3 regions of the Streptomyces sp. M92 genome follow, and region 2 is predicted to be linked to each of the others. Evidence: riboswitches for the same ligand, from Rfam matches in the RefSeq annotation. Region 2 holds a riboswitch; each other region holds the start of a gene.
The links. Region 2 has a riboswitch for cyclic di-AMP ahead of M6G08_RS12240 (C40 family peptidase). Riboswitches for the same ligand answer to the same signal wherever they lie in the genome.
Positions count from the first base shown of each region.

Region 1: it holds a riboswitch for cyclic di-AMP, as region 2 does, so the genes downstream of both, M6G08_RS21150 (M23 family metallopeptidase) here and M6G08_RS12240 (C40 family peptidase) in region 2, are expected to answer to the same signal.
Region 3: it holds a riboswitch for cyclic di-AMP, as region 2 does, so the genes downstream of both, M6G08_RS33955 (LysM peptidoglycan-binding domain-containing protein) here and M6G08_RS12240 (C40 family peptidase) in region 2, are expected to answer to the same signal.

Region 1 is NZ_CP101137.1:4,722,338-4,729,198, forward strand. Features, by position in the region: gene M6G08_RS21130 (aspartate aminotransferase family protein) at 1-994, shown strand, start outside; gene M6G08_RS21135 (helix-turn-helix domain-containing protein) at 1,083-1,718, shown strand; gene M6G08_RS21140 (DUF6126 family protein) at 1,715-1,837, shown strand; gene M6G08_RS21145 (tyrosine-protein phosphatase) at 1,847-2,644, opposite strand; cyclic di-AMP (ydaO/yuaA leader) riboswitch at 3,067-3,226, shown strand; gene M6G08_RS21150 (M23 family metallopeptidase) at 3,229-4,170, shown strand; gene M6G08_RS21155 (SGNH/GDSL hydrolase family protein) at 4,406-5,191, shown strand; gene M6G08_RS21160 (TetR/AcrR family transcriptional regulator) at 5,324-6,001, opposite strand; gene M6G08_RS21165 (carboxymuconolactone decarboxylase family protein) at 6,054-6,641, opposite strand; gene M6G08_RS21170 (MBL fold metallo-hydrolase) at 6,820-6,861, shown strand, end outside.
Region 2 is NZ_CP101137.1:2,661,542-2,668,402, reverse strand. Features, by position in the region: gene pcrA (DNA helicase PcrA) at 1-2,249, opposite strand, end outside; cyclic di-AMP (ydaO/yuaA leader) riboswitch at 2,480-2,659, shown strand; gene M6G08_RS12240 (C40 family peptidase) at 2,667-3,857, shown strand; gene M6G08_RS12235 (tellurite resistance/C4-dicarboxylate transporter family protein) at 3,885-4,916, shown strand; gene M6G08_RS12230 (hypothetical protein) at 4,894-5,247, opposite strand; gene M6G08_RS12225 (C40 family peptidase) at 5,560-6,615, shown strand; gene M6G08_RS12220 (LuxR C-terminal-related transcriptional regulator) at 6,669-6,861, opposite strand, start outside.
Region 3 is NZ_CP101137.1:7,358,772-7,365,632, reverse strand. Features, by position in the region: gene M6G08_RS33965 (cytochrome P450 family protein) at 1-210, shown strand, start outside; gene M6G08_RS33960 (transglycosylase family protein) at 358-1,431, shown strand; cyclic di-AMP (ydaO/yuaA leader) riboswitch at 1,615-1,781, shown strand; gene M6G08_RS33955 (LysM peptidoglycan-binding domain-containing protein) at 1,785-2,507, shown strand; gene eno (phosphopyruvate hydratase) at 2,801-4,081, shown strand; gene M6G08_RS33945 (FtsB family cell division protein) at 4,181-4,663, shown strand; gene M6G08_RS33940 (DUF501 domain-containing protein) at 4,729-5,286, shown strand; gene M6G08_RS33935 (Ppx/GppA phosphatase family protein) at 5,283-6,230, shown strand; gene M6G08_RS33930 (NAD(P)/FAD-dependent oxidoreductase) at 6,714-6,861, shown strand, end outside.

The DNA.
Region 1 (6,861 bases), 2.1 Mb from region 2:
CGCGCTGAAGTTCGCCCGGTACGCGACCGGCAGACCGAGGATCCTGTACTGCGCGCACGCCTTCCACGGACTGACCACCGGTTCGCTCTCCGTCAACGGCGAGGACAGCTTCCGCGACGGCTTCGCACCGCTGCTGCCCGACACCTCCGTCCCGCTCGGGGACGTGGACGCACTGGCGCGGGAGCTGAAGAAGGGCGACGTGGCCGCGCTGATCGTGGAACCCGTGCAGGGCAAGGGCGTGCACGAGGCACCGCCCGGTTATCTGCGCGCCGCGCAGGAACTGCTGCACCGGCACAAGGCCCTGCTGATCGCCGACGAGGTGCAGACGGGGCTGGGCCGGACCGGGAGGTTCTACGCCTTCCAGCACGAGGACGGCGTCGAGCCGGACCTGGTGTGCGTGGCCAAGGCGCTGTCCGGCGGGTACGTGCCCGTGGGGGCCACGCTGGGCAAGGACTGGATCTTCCAGAAGGTGTACTCCTCGATGGACCGGGTCCAGGTCCACTCGGCGAGCTTCGGGTCCAACGCGCAGGCCATGGCCGCCGGGCTCGCGGTCCTGTCCGTGATGGAGAACGAGGAGATCGTCGCGAACGCCGCCGCGGTCGGTGAGCGGCTGAAGTCCCGGCTCGCGGCGCTGGTGGACCGCTACGAGCTGCTCGCCGACGTCCGGGGCCGGGGGCTGATGATCGGCATCGAGTTCGGCCGGCCCCGGTCCCTGAAGCTGCGCAGCCGCTGGACGATGCTCCAGGCGGCCCGGAAGGGGCTCTTCGCGCAGATGGTCGTGGTGCCGTTGCTCCAGCGCCACCACATCCTGACCCAGGTGTCCGGCGACCATCTGGAGGTGATCAAACTGATCCCGCCCCTGATCATCGACATGGCGGACGCGGACCGGTTCGTGGACGCCTTCACCGAGGTGATGGAGGACGCGCACAACGGCGGCGGCCTGATGTGGGACTTCGGCAAGACGCTGGTCAAGCAGGCGGTCGCCAACCGTTAGGGGGCCGCGGCGGAAGCGCCGCCCGAGGCTCTTTGCCTCACAGGCAAGAAAATTGCCTGCCGGGCAATGTTCGGGCTGAATGGGAGGCATGACCTCCCACGAGTCCGGTCCCCCGGCCGATGCGGTGTCCGTCGTGGCGCCGCAGCTGCGGGCCCTGCGGCGCCGGGCCGCCCTCACCCTGGAGGCCGCGGCCCGTGCCGCCGGGCTGTCGCCCGCGCACCTCTCCCGGCTGGAGACCGGGCAGCGCCAGCCCTCGCTGCCGATGCTCCTGTCCCTCGCCCGTGTCTACGGTACGACCGTCTCGGAGCTGCTCGGCGAGACGGCCGCGGACCGGGAGGCGGTCGTGCGGGCCGACGCCATGGAACCGACCTTCGCCGGCGGCTGGACGTACTGGCAGGCCGGTGGGGCCGGCCGCGGCATGCAGGCCCTGCGCGTGCACGTGCCGCACGGCTCCCAGGGCGACATCGTGCGGGTGCACCCGGGCGAGGAGTGGATCCACGTCCTGCGGGGCCGGCTGCGACTCCGGCTCGGGGACGCGGTGCACCGGCTCGGCCCGGGCGACAGCGCGCACTTCGACTCGCTGACCCCGCACCGCATCGCCGCCCGGGACGCCGACGGGGTCGACCTCCTCTTCGTCCACACGCTGCTCCAGAGCCCGACGGCGGCGCTGTGCCTGGGACCGGCCACCACGCCGGGCCACCCCTTCCCTGGAGAGACATCATGAACATGCAGGAAAAGTGGCCGCGCGCGGTCTGGGTGCGGCTCTTCATCTACCTCGTCGTGGGGCACGTGCTGGCGGCCTTCATCTACCTGCTCTTCGAGGTGGGTGCCAACAGCGGGTGAGTGGCCGCCTCAGTCCAGCATCCGCTCGCGCAGCCGCTCCCGGGTCTGCGGAGTGATCCGCAGGCCCTTCTCCAGGTAGGCGTCGACGCCGCCCCAGGTCTGCTCGACGGTCTCGAAGGCCGCCGCCAGGTACTCGGCGCGGGCGTCGAAGAGGGGGCTGAGCAGCTCCATGACCTCGGGGGAGTAGGCGGAGGCGGCGGTGCTGCTGCGGCGCACCTTGTAGCGGCGGTGCGTGGCGTTCGACTTCAGGTAGTCCTCGGCGACGGCGTCGCGCTCGACGCCGAGGGCGAGCAGCGTGACCGCGATCGACAGGCCCGCGCGGTCCTTGCCGGCCGCGCAGTGCATCAGGGCGGGGACGCTGTCCTCGGCGAGCGCGTGCAGCACCCGGGAGTGCTCCGCCGTGCGCTCCTTGATGATCATGCGGTACGAGTCGATCATTCGCTGGGCGCCCTTGCCGTCCGCGAGGATCTCGCGCAGCTGGTCGAGGTCGCCGTCGCGGACCATTTTCCAGAACTCGGCGCCGTCGGCCGGGTCGCTCAGCGGCAGGTTCACATTGCGCACGCCCGGAAGCTCGACGTCCGGGCCGTCGAGCTTCTGGTCGGCGGCGTTGCGGAAGTCGAAGATCGTGTGCAGACCCAGCGAGGACAGGAACGCGGCGTCCTCCCCGGTGGCGTGCGCGAGGTGGCCGCTGCGGAACAGCACCCCCTGCCGCACCCTCCGTCCGTCCACGGTCGGCAGCCCGCCCACGTCGCGGAAGTTGCGCACCCCGGCCAGCTCGGGTTCGGTCGACGGCACCTGCTGCGTCACGGGGGCTCCTCCCACTCCGCCCCGCCTGCGCCACTCGCCGACGGGTGCCACTCGACGATACGGCACGGTGCGGAGACGCAGGGGCGAAGTGAACCGACTGGGCCACGTCTGGGCCTTCTGCCCGAAATAGAGCCTTAATCCCAACTCGGTCCGGAATAAAAGGGGCTGAGGGAGACACGCGTGAGCAGCGTCATATCCGTGACGGTGCGTTGCCCGTCATGTTCACGTAATCCAGCTGGTTTCCAGGGCCGTTCACGGGAAACGGCTCCTCGGGAATCGACGGAGTGTGACGGCCGCTCCCGGTAATGGATCAACCGGAACACCCGTCGACGGAACCCCTCGCTTGTCCCTGTGCGTCTTGGTCCCTTACGTTCACCACCGATCCGGACGGACGCCTAATCCTGCCGCCGACCGGAGCCCGCATTCATCCACCACCCGTACACGGCAGGAGCGGGGGACCCACAGGTAACACCGCCTGTTCCGGTTCCCGGAACGGCTTGGGGTAAAGCCGCGTCTCGGCGCGGCCGGGCATCTCCAGCCCGAACCCGACAGCTCACCTCGCAGGCGCCGGAGAGGAATTCGCCATGCCCGCGAAGGGTAAGCACCGCCGTACCAAGGCCATGCGCCTGACCCGTGCCATCGCCGTCGCCGGAACCGGCGGCGCCGCGCTGGCGCTCCCGCTGATGGGTGCCGCCGGCGCCCAGGCCGCCCCCGCTCAGTCCGTCTCCGAGCAGGCCGTGCAGTCCGTTCCGACGTCGGCGAAGAAGGCCGCCGCCGAGAAGAACTCCGACTCGCGCACGTACACCGTGAAGAGCGGTGACTACCTCTCGAAGATCGCCGACGAGCAGGACGTCGACGGCGGCTGGAAGAAGCTCTACGCGGACAACCGCGAGGCCGTCGGGTCCGACCCGTCGCTGATCCACCCGGGCCTGGAGCTCACGCTCGGCGGACAGGCCGCCAAGGCCGAGCGGCCCGCTGCCGAGAAGCCCGCCCAGACCGAGCAGAAGCCGTCCGCCGAGAAGACCGAGTCGGCCGAGGCCGAGAAGTCCTCGGACGCCGGGAAGGCCTCCTCGGACTCCGGCTCCTCCGGCACGAGCACCCAGTCCGCCGGCACCACCAGCGGCTTCACCTCGCCGGTCCCGAGCGGCACCATCGGCACCCCGTACCACCAGTCGGGCAGCATGTGGTCCAGCGGCTACCACACCGGCACCGACTTCGTCGTGCCGACCGGCACCTCCCTCAAGGCCGTCGGCGCGGGCACCGTCGTCTCCGCCGGCTGGGGCGGCGCCTACGGCAACCAGGTCGTCATCCAGCTCGCCGACGGCCACTACGCCCAGTACGCCCACCTGTCCTCCCTCTCCGTCTCGGCCGGTCAGTCCGTGACGGCGGGTCAGCAGATCGGCCTGTCGGGCGCCACCGGCAACGTGACCGGCCCGCACCTGCACTTCGAGATCCGCACCACCCCGGACTACGGCTCGGACGTGGACCCGATCGCGTACCTGCGCTCGCACGGCGTCTCTCTCTGACAGCCGTTCCGGCGCGGCCCCGCGCCACCGAAGGCCGGACCCGGATCCCCGGGTCCGGCCTTCGGCCTGTCCGCACTCCGGCCCGTCCGTCCGCCGACGTATTCCTGAATTGGTGAACACTTTAGGCGTGGTGTTTCTCACCGGCCGTCAACCCTTTCCTACGGTCGCGTAGGTCACATTCCGAGGTGAATGATGGGCCGATGTGGCAGACGATTCGAAGAGTGACAGCAGAACAGTGATCGGGTCGTACGTGGCGGTGGGGGACAGCTTCACCGAGGGCGTCGGCGACCCCGGCCCCGACGGGGCGTTCGTCGGCTGGGCCGACCGGTTCGCCGTACTGCTCGCGGACCGGCGCCCCGAGGGCGACTTCACGTACACGAACCTCGCCGTACGCGGCAGGCTGCTCGACCAGATCGTGGCCGAGCAGGTGCCGCGGGCCGTCGAACTCGCGCCGGACCTGGTCTCGTTCTGCGCCGGCGGCAACGACATCATCCGGCCCGGCACCGACCCCGACGAGGTGGCCGAGCGGTTCGAGCGGGCGGTGGCCGCGCTGACCGCCGTCGCGGGCACCGTCCTGGTGACGACCGGATTCGACACCCGCGGGGTGCCCGTCCTCAAGCACCTGCGCGGCAAGATCGCCACGTACAACGGACACGTCCGTGCCGTCGCCGACCGCTACGGCTGCCCCGTGCTCGACCTGTGGTCGCTGCGCACGGTCCAGGACCGCAGGGCGTGGGACGCCGACCGGCTGCACCTGTCGCCGGAGGGCCACACGCGGGTGGCGCTGCGCGCCGGCCAGGTCCTCGGCCTGCCCGTCCCCGCCGACCCGGACCAGCCCTGGCCGCCGCTGCCGCCCCGCGGCACCCTGGACGTCCGGAGGGACGACGTGCACTGGGCCCGCGAGTACCTGGTGCCGTGGATCGGACGCCGGCTGCGCGGCGAGTCCTCGGGCGACCACGTGAGCGCCAAGGGGACGCTGTCGGCGGACGACATCAAGATGCGGATCGCGTCGGTGGCCTGACGCACCCGCCGGAAAACGGCGAGACTTCACGGGCGGGGCCGGAACCCGGGGTCTGTGCGGCGGCCGTACCGAGGACGTGGGGCCCGGCAGACGCCACTCCCGGCCATGCGGCACGGACGCTCCGGCTCCGCCTCACCGGCGCTGACGGGGAGCCGCCGCGTCCCCGCGGCCCGATCCGCCGGAACGGCCTCGGCCTCCCGACGCCGTCACCGTCTCCCGGGCCAGGCCCAGCTCCCGCGCGAGCGCCTCGTCCGTCCACTCGCGGGCCCGGGCCCGGGGCACCGCTCCCGCGTACGACGTCAGCTGCACGGCCAGTCCGTCGAGGAAGGCGGTCAGGCGCAGGGCGGCGCCGTCGGGATCCGCGCACCGGAACTCCCCGGCGGCCACGCCCTCGGCGATGACCCCCGAGAGCGCCGCCTTCCACTGCCGGTCCAGGTCCCGGGTGACCTCCCGCAACGCGGGTTCGCGCAGCGCCGCCGCCCAGCCCTCGATCCACAGCCGCCAGCCCTTGGCCTGCCCGGTCGGGGCGTACCACCGCACGGCCGCCCGCAGCCGGCGCAGCGCCGACGTGCGCCGTCCGAGCAGCTTGTGCAGGCGCGCGAGATCGTCCTGGGCGGCGTGCGTGAACGCGGCGGCGACGAGCTTCTCCTTCGTGGAGAAGTGGTAGAGCACCAGCGCGTTGCTGACCCCGAGCGCGGCGGCCACGTCGGCGATCCGCAACGCCGCCACGCCCCGCGCCGATATCTGCTCCACGGCCGCACACAGCAGCTCCTCGCGCCGCTGCGCCACACTCAACCGGACTCTCCCCACGCCCGTCACCCTATACAGGTGCCCGGACCTGCGGCGAAAGCCGCCGGGAGGCTCAGTCCGCCGTCGCCGGGGCGGCCGCGTCCGTGGGCCTCGCGCCGGGCACCTCGCACGAGTCCCTGAATCCCTGGCTGGTCAGATCGAGCGCCGCGTTGATACGGGAGCGCAGGTTCTCGACGGCGACCATGGCGGTCAGCTCCACGAACGCCGGCTCGCCCAGCGCCGTGCGCAGCCGGGCGGCGAGTTCGTCGCCGACCGTCGGCGGCGTCGCCGTCATCGCCTCGGCGTACTCCATGACGTCCCGCTCCAGCGGCGTGTAGACGTCACTGTCCCGCCACACCGGCACGTCGTGGAGCTTGCGCCGGTCCATGCCGCGCTCGGCGTTCTCCCAGTATCCGAAGTCCATGCACCACGAGCAGCCGATCGAGGCGGCCGAGGCCATCACGGCGAGCGCCTTCAGGTCGGAGTCCAGCCTCTTCCACTTGGCGACGGACTGCTCGAAGCGCAGGTCGCCCCAGAGCACCCGCGGATTGTGGGCGAGCGCCTTGCCGGGGTCCAGGACCTTGCCGTACGTCCGCCGGGAGTACCACTCCATCACGCGGAAGAAGATCGTGCGGGGCGGGGTGAGCGATACGCGGGCCATGGGGGCCACCTTCCTGTCCGTCGGTCGTGCCGTGCGCTTCCGGGCGCTCCTGCGGGGCGCCCACACCGGTACGACGGACGCAGGGAACACGGATGTGACATCGGTCGTTCGAGTGACGTCGGGCGAGAGTCGCACGAGACGACAATGGAGAGCCCGATCCACTTCACCTGGAGGTACCGTGGCCGGTTTCCGCTCCCCGAACCAGGGGCTCCGCCTGCCG
Region 2 (6,861 bases):
GAGGCGGCCACCGCGGAGACCGGCGCGGCGGGCGCGGGCCCGTTCGCCCCGGTCCGCTTCCACTCCAGGTGGGGCGTGGGAATCTCCTCCAGGAAGCGCGAGGGCGGGTTGTACGACGGCTGGCCCCAGGCGCTGCGCAGTGTGGACCGGGTCAGGTACAGCCGCTCACGGGCACGGGTGATGCCGACGTACGCCAGGCGGCGCTCCTCCTCCAGCTCCTTGGTCTGGCCGAGGGCGCGCATGTGCGGGAAGACGCCGTCCTCCATGCCGGTGAGGAAGACGACCGGGAACTCCAGGCCCTTCGCGGTGTGCAGGGTCATGAGGGTGACGACGCCGTCGCCGTCCTCCTCGTCGGGGATCTGGTCGGAGTCGGCGACGAGGGCGACCTTCTCCAGGAAGTCCGCCAGGGTCCCGGTCTCCTCGCCCTCACCCTCACCCTGCTCCTGCTCGAACTCCAGAGCGACGGCCGCGAGTTCCTGGAGGTTCTCGATGCGGGTCTCGTCCTGCGGGTCGGTGGAGGCCTGCAGCTCGGCGAGGTAGCCGGTGCGCTCGAGGATCGCCTCCAGCACGGTCGCCGGTCCGGCGCCGGACTCGACGACGGTGAGGAGGTCCTCCATGAGGGTGTTGAACCGCTTGACGGCGTTGGCGGAGCGCGCGGCCATGCCGTACGCCTCGTCGACGCGCCTGAGTGCCTGCGCGAAGCTGATCTTCTCGCGCTGGGCGAGGGCGTCGATCATCGCCTCGGCGCGGTCGCCGATGCCGCGCTTGGGAACGTTGAGGATGCGGCGCAGCGGCACCGAGTCCTCGGGGTTGGCCAGCACCCGCAGGTAGGCCAGGACATCCCGGACCTCCTTGCGCTCGTAGAAGCGGACACCGCCGACGACCTTGTAGGGCAGGCCGACGCGGATGAAGACCTCTTCGAAGACGCGGGACTGCGCGTTGGTGCGGTAGAAGACGGCGACGTCTCCGGCCTTGGCCTCACCCGCGTCCGTGAGGCGGTCTATCTCGTCGGCGACGAACTGGGCCTCGTCGTGCTCGGTGTCGGCGACGTACCCGGTGATCCGCGAGCCGGCGCCCTGGTTGGTCCACAGGTTCTTCGGGCGTCGGGACTCATTGCGCTCGATGACCGCGTTGGCGGCGCTGAGGATGGTCTGGGTAGAGCGGTAGTTCTGCTCCAGGAGGATCGTGGTCGCGTCCGGGTAGTCCTCCTCGAACTGGAGGATGTTGCGGATGGTGGCGCCGCGGAAGGCATAGATCGACTGGTCGGCGTCGCCCACCACGCACAGCTCGGCGGGCGGGACCTCGGCCTCGGGCGGCACGTCGACGGGGTGTTCGGCGGGGGTGCCGACCAGCTCGCGCACCAGGGCGTACTGGGCGTGGTTGGTGTCCTGGTACTCGTCGACCAGGACGTGCCGGAAGCGGCGGCGGTAGTGCTCGGCGACGTCCGGGAAGGCGCGCAGCAGGTTGACCGTCGTCATGATCAGGTCGTCGAAGTCGAGGGCGTTGGCCTCGCGCAGCCGCGACTGGTACATGGCGTAGGCCTGGGCGAGCGTCTTCTCGAAACCGTCGGCCGCCTGGGCGGCGAAATCCTCCTCGTCGATCAGCTCGTTCTTCAGGTTGCTGATCTTGGCGCTGAAGGACTTGGGCGGGAAGCGCTTGGGGTCCAGGTCGAGGTCGCGGCAGACCAGGGCCATCAGGCGCTTGGAGTCGGCGGCGTCGTAGATCGAGAAGGACGACGTGAAGCCGAGCCGCTTCGACTCGCGGCGCAGGATGCGGACACAGGCGCTGTGGAAGGTCATCACCCACATCGCGTTCGCCCGCGGGCCGACGAGCTGCTCGACACGCTCCTTCATCTCACCCGCGGCCTTGTTGGTGAAGGTGATCGCGAGGATCTGGCCGGGGTGGACGCCGCGCTCGGCGAGCAGGTGGGCGATGCGGTGGGTGAGCACGCGCGTCTTGCCGGAGCCGGCACCGGCCACGATGAGCAGCGGGGAGCCGGAGTGGACGACGGCGGCGCGCTGGTTCTCGTTCAGCCCCTCCAGGAGCGCGGCCGGGTCCAGGGCGGGGCGGGGGGCGCCGTCCCGGTAGTACTGGTCCCGGTCCGGAGGCACGTCGAACTTCCCGCCGAACAGATCGTGCGGGACCGGCTCCGGTCCGTGATCGTCCTCGGGCGGCGGCGGAGGTTCTTCCTCGTGACCGCGGGGGGTCTGGAGGCTCGCCAGGAAGCTGTCGTCAAAGAGGCTGCTCATCGCTCTCCGAGTCTAGGGCGCCCCACCGACAACCGGTCCCCGCCCCGGAGAATGGCCGCGATCCCCGCACCGGACACGCGCCGCGACCGAACGGCACACCATGCGTGACCCTCTCACCGAAGGTCACGAAAATGTATCGGGCATATCACCCACCAACCTTCACAGCCGCCACACGAGTTGGCTACGGTGCGGGCAGGCCGCACGCCCCCTCCGGCGAACCTCGCCGGGCCGCGCGGCCTCCGCCGAGTCCGGCGTGCCCGCACGGCGCCCGGAGCCGGGGACCCAACCGAGAACCTCGGGGTGAATCGGCACACGCCCCCTCGTCGGGGCGCACGCCGTAGGGCAACCCTTCCGGATCCACTCCGCCCGAACCCGACAGCTAACCCGGTAGGCGGATCTTTGGAAGGAGTCGCCTCCTTGGCGTCGCACCGCAGGCCGCGCCCCACGGGTACGCGCGTCGCAGGCATACGGACCCCCGCCCTCGCCACGGCCGCCCTCACCTCCGTGGCCCTGCTGTCCCAGACGGCCGACGCCACGCCGTCGGACGAGGACAGACCGAGCCTCGAAGAGGTCGAGAAGAAGGTCGACGACCTCTACCGGCAGGCGGGGTCGGCGACCGAGAAGTACAACGCGGCCAAGGAGAAGACCGCCAAGCAGCGCAAGCGCGTCAACAACCTCCTGAACGACGTCGCCCAGCGCACCCAGAAGCTCAACGAGGCGCGCGAGGAGCTGGGGTCCTTCGCCTCCGCCCAGTACCGCACGGGCGCCGCGGTCCCGCAGACCGCGACCTTCCTGCTCGCGGACTCGCCGCAGGACTACTTCGACCAGAACCAGCTGATGAGCCGGCTCACCGGCCGCCAGAAGGACGCGGTCGACGACTACGTCACGCAGCAGTCCGAGACGATGAAGAAGCGCCGGGAGGCCACCGAGAGCCTCCAGACGCTCACCGATTCGCAGAACGACCTGAAGACGGCCAAGGCCACCGTCCAGAAGAAGCTCGCCAACGCCCGTGAACTGCTGTCGGAGCTGACCGCCGAGGAGAAGGTCCGGCTCGCGGCGATCGAGAAGAAGAAGCAGGAGGAGGCCGCCCGCAAGGCCGCCGAGCTCGCGAAGCAGCAGGCGGAGGAGCGGGAGCGGCAGCAGCGGGAACGGGAGCAGGCGGACCGGCAGGAGAGCGGGTCCGGTGGTTCCGGCGGCACCTCCTCGGGCACCGGCGCGACCGAGCCCTCCGCACCGGACGCCTCCCACGGCACCAAGGCGGAGAAGGCACTCGCCTTCGCCCGCGCCCAGATCGGCAAGCCGTACGTCTGGGGCGCCACCGGCCCCGGTTCCTACGACTGCTCGGGACTGACCCAGGCCGCCTGGAAGGCCGCGGGCGTGACCCTGCCGCGCACCACCTACGACCAGGTGGACGCCGGCACGACCGTCCCCGTCTCCCAGGCGCAACCCGGTGACCTGGTGTTCTTCTACGACGACCTCAGCCACGTGGGCCTCTACATCGGCAACGGCATGATGATCCACGCCCCGAAGCCGGGCGCTTACGTGCGCGAGGAGTCGATCTACTACGACGGCGAGGGGTCGATCCACAGCGTGGTGCGCCCGGCCTGACCCGCCGCGCTCTCTAGCATCGGCTGCATGTCATCCGGCGCCGCTCCCACCTCCCCTGCCGCCCTCCACCCTCTGCGCGCCTGGTGGGCGCAGCGTCCGCCGGCGGCCGGTGCCGCGGTGATGGCGACCGGCATCCTGTCGGTCGGCCTGCACCTCACCGGCCACGAGATCCTGTCCCGGCTCGCCCTGGTCCTGGCCGGCACCGCCTGGTTGACCCTGGCGGCGAACTTCGTCTACCTGCTGCTGGTCGAGCGTGCGCAGTGGTTGACGCGGGCGGGGACACCGGGCGCGCTCACCGCCGTGGCCGCGACGACCGTGCTCGGCACCCGTATCTCACTGCTCGGCTGGACGCCCATGGCTGCGGTGCTGCTGGCGCTGGCGGCACTGCTGTGGCCGGGACTGCTGTTCCTCGTCGTGCGGCACTGGGGGCGCCGGATGCCCGGCGCGGTGTTCCTGGGCTGCGTCGCCACGGAGGGGCTCGCCGTGCTCGGTGCCACGCTCGCGGCGGCGACGACCACGCCGTGGCTGGCGCACGCGTCCCTGGTGCCGTTCTGGCTGGGCATCGTGCTCTACCTGATCGCGCTGTTCCGCTTCGATCTCCGGCAGGTGGCCCGAGGCTCGGGGGACCACTGGGTGGCGGGCGGCGCGCTCGCCATCTCGGCCCTCGCCGGCGCCAAGCTGCTCGCCGCCGCCGGGACGGGCATGTACCTGTGGAACGCGGACGACCAGGCCGTACTGCACGACGTGACCGTCTTCCTGCTCGTCCTCGACCTGGCCTGGTACGCCGTCCTGCTCGCCGCCGAGATCGCGTGGCCGCGGCTCCGCTACGACGTGCGCCGCTGGTCGACCGTCTTCCCGCTCGGCATGACGGCGGCGGCGACGCTGTCCGTCGCCGCCGCCGTCGACGTGCCGTGGCTGGACGCCCCGGGTCAGGCGCTGCTGTGGGTCGCGGTCGCCGCGTGGCTGGCGGTCGCGGCGGGGGCACTCCTCCAGGGCCGGGCCGGGCTGCGGTCGGCCGGCGCGGGCCCGGCGGCTGTCAGGTCCACAGCACGGCGATGAAGATGTTCGCCACGGTCAGCAGCCCCACCAGCCCGAACAGCGGCTTCTCCACCTTCTCGTCGTCGCGCTTCACGTAGACCAGTCCGAGGATCACGATCAGCAGGGCGAGCTTCACACCCATCTTGATGTTGTCGACGGACTGGTCGTCGGCCTGGTTGAGGCCGATCAGGACGACACCGGTGACCAGCATCGTCAGCGCGCCGTGCAGCATCGCGGGAACGAAACGGGCCGTGCCCTGGCCCATGGCCTTCATCTGGGTCAGGAAGCCGCCCAGGAGCGACGCGATGCCGATGATGTGCAGACCGACGAAGATGTGGATGAGTACGTCCATGAGGCCGGAGCCTAATCAGGGGGCCGGACACGCTCCGACACCGGCCCGTCCGGACCGCGGCGCCGCACTCCGCGCTCCGGCGCATATATGCGTCCCCTAGCACCTCGCCTGCCCCTCCCGCCCCTGATCCGGCACATCGGTCATCACCCAGCGTGAAGACGACGGCCGCGGGACGGGCCCACGTTCACATACGGTCGCCCACCGGACCGGTACCGCCAGTTCCGCACAACCCGTCACCGGACCGTTACCGTCACGCCTAGCGTCCTCCCCCGGGCAGGCCCAGCCGAGTCGTACGGAAGGACGTGGAGCGCAGTGGGAAGGCACCGCAGGCCGCGACAGCGCATGACGGGCGGCGGAAGAGCCCGTACGGCGGCCACCATCACCCTGGCCGGTGCGGCCACCGCGACCGGCCTGGGCGGCGGCACCGGCCACGCCGAGCCGGAGCAGACACCGGCTCAGGTCAAGGCCGAGGTGGACAAGCTCTACCAGGAGGCGGAGGTCGCCACCGAGAAGTACAACGGCGCCAAGGAGAAGGCGGACGCCGCCGAGCAGCGCCTCGAGGAACTGCGGGACGAGGTGGCCCGCAAGGAGGACCGGCTGAACTCCGCGCGCGAGGATCTCGGCACGGTCGCGGCGGCCCAGTACCGGAGCGGAAGCCTCGACCCGGCGCTGCGACTCATGCTCTCCGCCGACCCCGACCGGTACCTCGACGGCGCCGCCTTCGCCGAGCGGGCGGGCAGCCGGCAGCAGGCCACCGTGGGCCGGGTGCGCAAGGAACTGCGGGAGATCAAGCAACTGCGCGGCGCCGCACGCGTCGAGGTGGCGTCGCTGAAGTCACGCCGGGAGGAGCTGAAACGTCACCGCGAGACGATCACCGGCAAGCTGGCGACGGCCCGCCGCCTGCTGTCCCGGTTGACCGCCGAGGAACGCGCCCGCCTCGGCGACGGCACCGGTGACCGTGCCTCCCGCTCCTCGCCCGGCCCCCGGGACGGCATCTCCGGCCCATCCCAGGCGCCCAACTCCCGTGCGGCGGCGGCCGTCGCCTACGCCTACCAGAAACTGGGCAGCCCTTACGTCTGGGGCGCGACCGGCCCCGACGCCTTCGACTGCTCGGGTCTCACCCAGGCCGCCTACCGCGCCGCGGGCGTCTCCCTGCCCCGCACGACCTACGCCCAGATCGACGCCGGCCGCCGCGTCGCCCGCTCGGAACTGCTCCCCGGCGACCTGGTCTTCTTCTACTCCGGCATCAGCCACGTCGGCATCTACGTCGGCGACGGCAAGATGATCCACGCCCCCAACCCGTCGGCGCCGGTGCGTGTGGCGCCCGTGGACCAGATGCCGTTCGCGGGCGCCGCGCGGGTGGCGTGACGCCCGGACGACGGTGGCGGCGTGCCCGTGCCGGGCCGGAGCGCCGAGGACGGTCAGACCAGCCGCCGCGCCGTCGCCCACCGCGTCAGCTCGTGCCGGTTGGACAGCTGGAGCTTGCGCAGCACCGCCGAGACATGGGACTCGACCGTCTTCACCGAGATGTACAGCTGCTTGGCGATCTCCTTGTACGCGTAGCCGCGGGCGATCAGGCGCAGTACCTCGCGCTCGCGCTGGGTGAGGCGGTCG
Region 3 (6,861 bases), 4.7 Mb from region 2:
ATCCACTACTGCCTCGGGGCCCCGCTCGCCCGGCTGGAGGGACAGACCGCGCTCGCCACGCTCCTCACCCGCCTCCCGGACCTCCGGCTCGCCGCGGAGCCCGGTGAACTGCGCTGGCGCGGCGGTCTCATCATGCGAGGCCTGCGCACCCTGCCCGTGTCCTTCACACCCGTCGCGGCATCGGCGGGTCATGGTGCGCCCCCGAAGTAAAAGTGACACGCGCTCAACTTTGTGATCTTCACGTGATCTGCGCGGCATGAACTTGTGACAAGCGATCATCTGCCTATACGTTCACGGATCAGCGTGGCCTGAGCGTTACCGCCGCGCGGTCCCCGCTGTCTCGTGAAAGGTCGTCGCATGCTCTCCGGGAACGGTCGTCACCGTCGCCCCCGCCAGGCTCCCGCCCTGGTCGTCGCCGCCGGAGTGACCGGCTCCGCCATCGCGATCCCCCTCCTCGGCGCCACCGGCGCCCACGCGGCCGACGGCGCGAACTGGGACCGGGTCGCCGAGTGCGAGACCGGCGGCGCCTGGAGCCAGAACAGCGGCAACGGGTACTACGGCGGCCTCCAGATCTCCCAGGAGGCCTGGGAGCGGTACGGCGGCCTGGAGTACGCGCGCAGCGCCGACCAGGCCAGCCGCTCGCAGCAGATCAGAGTCGCCGAGAACATACACGCGGACCAGGGCATCGCCTCCTGGCCGACCTGTGGTCTGCTCGCGGGACTGGGCAACGATTCGGGGGTCCTGGACGGCGGCACCGGTTCGGCCGGTGACGGTTCGTCGGGGACCGCGGATCCCTCGCCGACGCCCACCGCCCCGGAGGCGAGTGACCCGTCCGGCACGGCCGACCCGTCCGGTTCCACGAACCCGTCCGGCTCGACCGGTTCGGGCGAGACGTCCGAACCGGCCGCCGGGGCGTCTCCTTCGTCGTCCCCCGCGCCGACTTCTGACCCCTCGTCGACCAGTGAGGACGAAACGCCCAAGCCGGGCACTTCCGTCGAATCCGATTCCTCGGCGGGTGCCGACCCGCGGGAATCCGGCGGCCCGTCCACAGGAACCACCAAGGCCGATGGAACGGACAAGGTGGGGCAGAGTGACGGTGCGTCGACGGCCGCCGACGGTGGCGAGTCCGGTGCGGGGCGGCACCGCGGCGACAGTGCCGACGAGAGTGCGGCGAGCGGCCGTACGGACGGCCGTGCGGACGCCTCTTCGGGCCGGCACGCCTCGCGCGGTGAGGGTGAGGCGCGGGAGGCCGTGGACGGCGCCTACACGGTCCGTTCCGGAGACAGTCTCTGGGGCATCGCCGACTCCCTTGACCTCGACGGCGGGTGGCGTTCGCTCTACGCCGGCAACAAGGACGTCGTCGGCTCCGACCCGGACCACATCCTGCCCGGTCAGAAGCTCACGGTCACGGGCGAATCGGGCGAAAAGTAGGGGGAGTTCACGTCACGGTTAGAGACTTTATGTCCGTTTTGGATCTCGTGAGAGATAGGTCTCAGAAGCCGTGATCGTCTTTGAAAATCCGCGGAGCGCGTGTCTACGGTCATGACCGCTCGCCATCGCGGGCCCCGGCTGCCGCAACGCCGAATCCTGCCAGCGGCCGCACGGGAACAGTCGTCGCTTCGAGCGCCGCAGGCAGGAGCGGGGGAACCAAGGTAAGTGCCGCACCGGGCAGTTGAGCCGGAGCGGCTAGGGGTGGAGCCGAGTTCCGCGAGGGACCCGGCCGGGCAACTCAACCGGCCCGAACCCGACAGCTCACCTCGCAGGCGTCGGTGAGGGGATCAACCATGCTGTTTTCCGGCAAGGGCAAGCACCGCCGTCCGTCCAAGGCCACCCGTATCGTCGCCGTCGCCGGTGTCACCGGTGCCGCCGTCGCCGCCCCGCTGATGGCGGCCGGCAACGCCTCCGCCGCCACCGCGTCCGAGTGGGACGCCGTCGCGCAGTGCGAGTCCGGCGGCAACTGGTCCATCAACACCGGCAACGGTTACTACGGCGGTCTGCAGTTCTCCGCCTCCACCTGGGCCGGCTACGGCGGCACGCAGTACGCCGCGACCGCGGACCAGGCGACCAAGGCGCAGCAGATCGAGATCGCCGAGAAGGTGCTCGCGGGTCAGGGCAAGGGTGCCTGGCCGGTCTGCGGCACCGGCCTGTCGAACGCCGCGTACACCGGCGGCGGCTCCGAGAGCCAGGACAGCGGCTCCTCGCAGAGCCAGGACAGCGCCTCCACCGCCGAGCGCTCCACCGAGCAGAAGGCCTCCCGCTCCGACGAGCGTCCGGCCGCCGAGCCGAAGGCCGACAAGCCCGCCGAGAAGAAGACCGTCACCACCCCGACCGGCAAGAAGGTCGAGAAGGGCGACGGCGAGTACGAGGTCGTCAAGGGCGACACCCTCAGCTCGATCGCCGAGGAGCACGACGTGAAGGGCGGCTGGGCGAAGCTGTTCGAGCTGAACGGCGACATCGTCGACGACGCCGACCTGATCTACCCGGGCCAGCAGCTGCACCTGAAGTAAGCGGCGGCCCCCGTGACTCCCGCCCCGGTGCGTGTTCCCCCGTACGCACCGGGGCGGGTTTTTCGCGCCCTGGATCCAGCCCTGGATCCAGCCCCGGAATCACCCGTGATCCCGAACGGATTTTCGGAAACGTCTTTGTTCCGTTCGGAAACAATTTACTCTCGGTTCTGTCCAGCGGGTGGGCGATCGGCTGGCCGATCGCCCGGAGCCGGTTAGGCTCGGTCCCGCAGAGCCGCCGCGGTCCTCGGACCCGCGCGTCACACCGAAGCGTCACATTGAAGAAGGAGATGCTCGTGCCGTCCATCGACGTCGTCGTAGCCCGGGAAATCCTGGACTCCCGAGGCAACCCCACGGTCGAGGTCGAGGTCGGCCTCGACGACGGCAGCACGGGTCGTGCCGCCGTTCCCTCCGGCGCCTCCACCGGCGCCTTCGAGGCCATCGAACTCCGTGACGGCGATGCCGGCCGTTACCTGGGCAAGGGCGTCGAGAAGGCCGTCCTCGCCGTGATCGAGCAGATCGGCCCGGAGCTGGTCGGCTACGACGCCACCGAGCAGCGCCTGATCGACCAGGCCATGTTCGACCTGGACGCCACCGACAACAAGGGCTCGCTGGGCGCCAACGCCATCCTCGGCGTCTCCCTCGCCGTCGCCCACGCCGCCTCCGAGGCGTCCGACCTGCCGCTCTTCCGCTACCTGGGCGGCCCCAACGCGCACCTGCTGCCGGTGCCGATGATGAACATCCTGAACGGCGGCTCGCACGCCGACTCCAACGTGGACATCCAGGAGTTCATGATCGCCCCGATCGGCGCGGAGTCCTTCTCCGAGGCCCTGCGCTGGGGCGCCGAGGTCTACCACACCCTGAAGAAGGTCCTGAAGAGCAAGGGCCTGGCCACCGGCCTCGGCGACGAGGGCGGCTTCGCCCCGAACCTCGGCTCCAACCGCGAGGCCCTCGACCTCATCCTCGAGGCGATCAAGGAGGCCGGCTACACCCCCGGCGAGCAGATCGCCCTGGCGCTCGACGTGGCCGCCTCCGAGTTCTACAAGGACGGCGCCTACACCTTCGAGGGCAAGACGCGCTCCGCCGCCGAGATGACCGAGTACTACGCCGAGCTGGTCGACGCGTACCCGCTGGTCTCCATCGAGGACCCGCTGTTCGAGGACGACTGGGAGGGCTGGAAGACCATCACCGACAAGCTCGGTGACAAGGTCCAGCTCGTCGGCGACGACCTGTTCGTCACCAACCCGGAGCGCCTTGCCCGCGGCATCGACGAGAACGCCGCCAACGCCCTCCTCGTCAAGGTCAACCAGATCGGTTCGCTGACCGAGACCCTGGACGCCGTGGAGCTGGCCCAGCGCAACGGCTTCAAGTGCATGATGTCCCACCGCTCCGGCGAGACCGAGGACGTCACCATCGCCGACCTGGCCGTCGCCACCAACTGCGGCCAGATCAAGACCGGCGCCCCGGCCCGCTCCGAGCGCGTCGCCAAGTACAACCAGCTGCTGCGCATCGAGGAGATCCTCGACGACGCCGCGGTGTACGCCGGCCGCAGCGCGTTCCCCCGCTTCAAGGGCTGAGCACCGCCCTTGTAGGCAGCGTCGTACGTACGTCCCCGTACTCGGTCCCGTACCGTGTGCGGGGACGTACGCACGTGTGGACTGAAGGCGGGGACAGACATGGCGGTGAAGGACCGGGACCGTTTCTCCACCGCGACCAGGATCCGGATCATCGGGGAACAGACCGCGGCCCGGGTCTACCGCTCGCAGACCAAGCGCCAGGCCCGCCGCTCCCGCCTGACCGGCCGGGCCGCGCTGCTGGCGATGGTGCTCTGCTCGCTCGTCGTCGCCCTCGCCTACCCGATACGGCAGTACGTCGCCCAGCGCGCCGAGATCGCCGACCTCCGGCGGCAGCAGCAGGAGACCCGGGAGCGGGTCGAGGAGCTGCGCGACCTCAAGGCCCGCTGGCAGGACGACGCCTACGCCGAGCAGCAGGTCCGGCTGCGGCTGCACTACGTGATGCCGGGGGAGACGGGGTTCATCGTCGTCGACCCGGACGCGGCCCGGCAGGCCCGCGCCGAGGCGGGTGCCGCCGACCGTCCCTGGTACCGGAACGTGTGGGACGGCATCGACAAGGCCGACGCCGCCGCCGACCGGCGGTGAGCCGTGCGGGCAGCGCAACGACCGCACCGGCCGTGACTCAACAGGAAGACCAGCAGAAGACAGTCATGCAGACTCCCCCGCCGACCACCGAGCGCACCGAGCCCACCGACGCGGACGTCGAGGCGTTCGAGCAGCAGCTCGGACGCCCCCCGCGCGGCCTGCGCGCCATCGCCCACCGCTGCCCCTGCGGCCAGCCGGACGTCGTGGAGACGGCGCCGCGGCTGCCCGACGGCACGCCCTTCCCCACGCTGTACTACCTGACGTGCCCGAAGGCGGCCTCCGCGATCGGCACGCTGGAGGCGAACGGCGTGATGAAGGAGATGACCGAGCGCCTGGCCGCCGACCCGGAGCTGGCCGCCGCCTACCGGGCCGCGCACCAGGACTACATCCGGCGCCGCGACGAGATCGAGGAGCTGACCGGCTTCCCGAGCGCGGGCGGCATGCCGGACCGCGTGAAGTGCCTGCACGTCCTGGTCGCCCACTCGCTGGCGGCCGGTCCCGGCGTCAACCCGCTGGGCGACGAGGCGATCGCGATGCTGCCCGAGTGGTGGCGCAAGGGACCGTGCGTGACGGTTTCCGGGACGGACGGGACGGACGGGACGGACGGGGAGGACGCCAAGTGACCCGGGTCGCCGCCATCGACTGCGGCACGAACTCCATCCGCCTGCTGGTCGCCGACGCGCACCCGGAGACGGGCGAGCTGACCGACCTCGACCGCCGCATGACCATCGTGCGGCTCGGGCAGGGCGTCGACCGCACCGGGCGGCTGGCGCCCGAGGCGCTGGAGCGGACCTTCGCCGCCTGCCGCGAGTACGCCGCCGTCATCAAGGAGCACGGCGCCGAGCGGCTGCGCTTCGTGGCCACCTCCGCCTCCCGGGACGCGGAGAACCGGGACGTGTTCGTGCGCGGGGTGCTGGACATCCTCGGGGTGGAGCCGGAGGTCATCACCGGCGACCAGGAGGCCGAGTTCTCCTTCACCGGGGCCACCAAGGAGCTGGCCGGCCGCGACCACCTCGACAAGCCCTATCTGGTCGTCGACATCGGCGGCGGCTCGACCGAGTTCGTCGTCGGTGAGGACCACGTGCGCGCCGCCCGTTCCGTGGACGTCGGCTGCGTGCGGATGACCGAGCGGCACCTGGTGCACGACGGCGCGGTGACCGACCCGCCCACCGGGGTGCAGGTCGCGGCGATGCGCGCCGACATCGAGGCGGCCCTCGACCTCGCCGAGCAGACGGTGCCGCTGCGCGAGGCGCGCACCCTGGTGGGGCTGGCCGGTTCGGTGACGACCGTCTCCGCGATCGCGCAGGAACTGCCGGAGTACGACTCGGCCGCCATCCACCACTCCCGGGTCTCGCTGGAGCGCGTACGGGAGATCAGCGACTGGCTGCTGCGCTCCACCCACGCCGAGCGCGCGGCCGTTCCCTCCATGCACCCCGGGCGCGTCGACGTGATCGGCGCGGGCGCGCTGGTGCTGCTGGCGATCATGGAGCGGACGGGCGCGGAGGAAGTTGTGGTGAGCGAGCACGACATCCTCGACGGCATCGCGTGGTCGCTGGCGCAGGCGTGAATGCGGGCCTGAACGCGGGCGTGAGCGCGGGCCTGAACGCGGGCGTGAGCGCAGGCGTCGGCGGTCGCGGTCTGAGCGGTGCGGACGACGATTGAGCGGCTCCCGGGGGGCCTTTCGCGGTCCTTCGGGGCCCTCCGGTGACGTCCTGTCGGGAAAGTTCGTGAAGTTCTTCACAAGGAATTGGGCCCGGTCGGGCGGCGAAAGTGCGCCCGCTGACCCTTTTGGGGGTTCAACTGCCCTTTGAACGTGTTCAGGACGGTGTCCCGACAGAGGCCCGGAGGGGGGCGTGGGCGGACTGGTTCACCGGCCCCGGCGATGCGGAGGAGCAGCTCACGCGGCATTGACAACGGAGTGCCGTACACGCTGGTTCCACTGCTCGCCATGATCTCCGTCACTCGGGCGGCGAATGGTAACACAGCCCTCACATGAGCTTGTGAAGGGGCGCACGATCGACCCCCCTGGGGCGGGTGGATACTCGATGGCATGAGCACCACGGAGCGTCCCAGGATCCTCGTAGTAGGCGGTGGGTACGTAGGCCTGTACGCAGCTCGACGCATCCAGAAGAAGATGCGTTACGGCGAGGCGACCGTCACCGTCGTCGACCCGCGGTCGTACATGACCTACCAGCCCT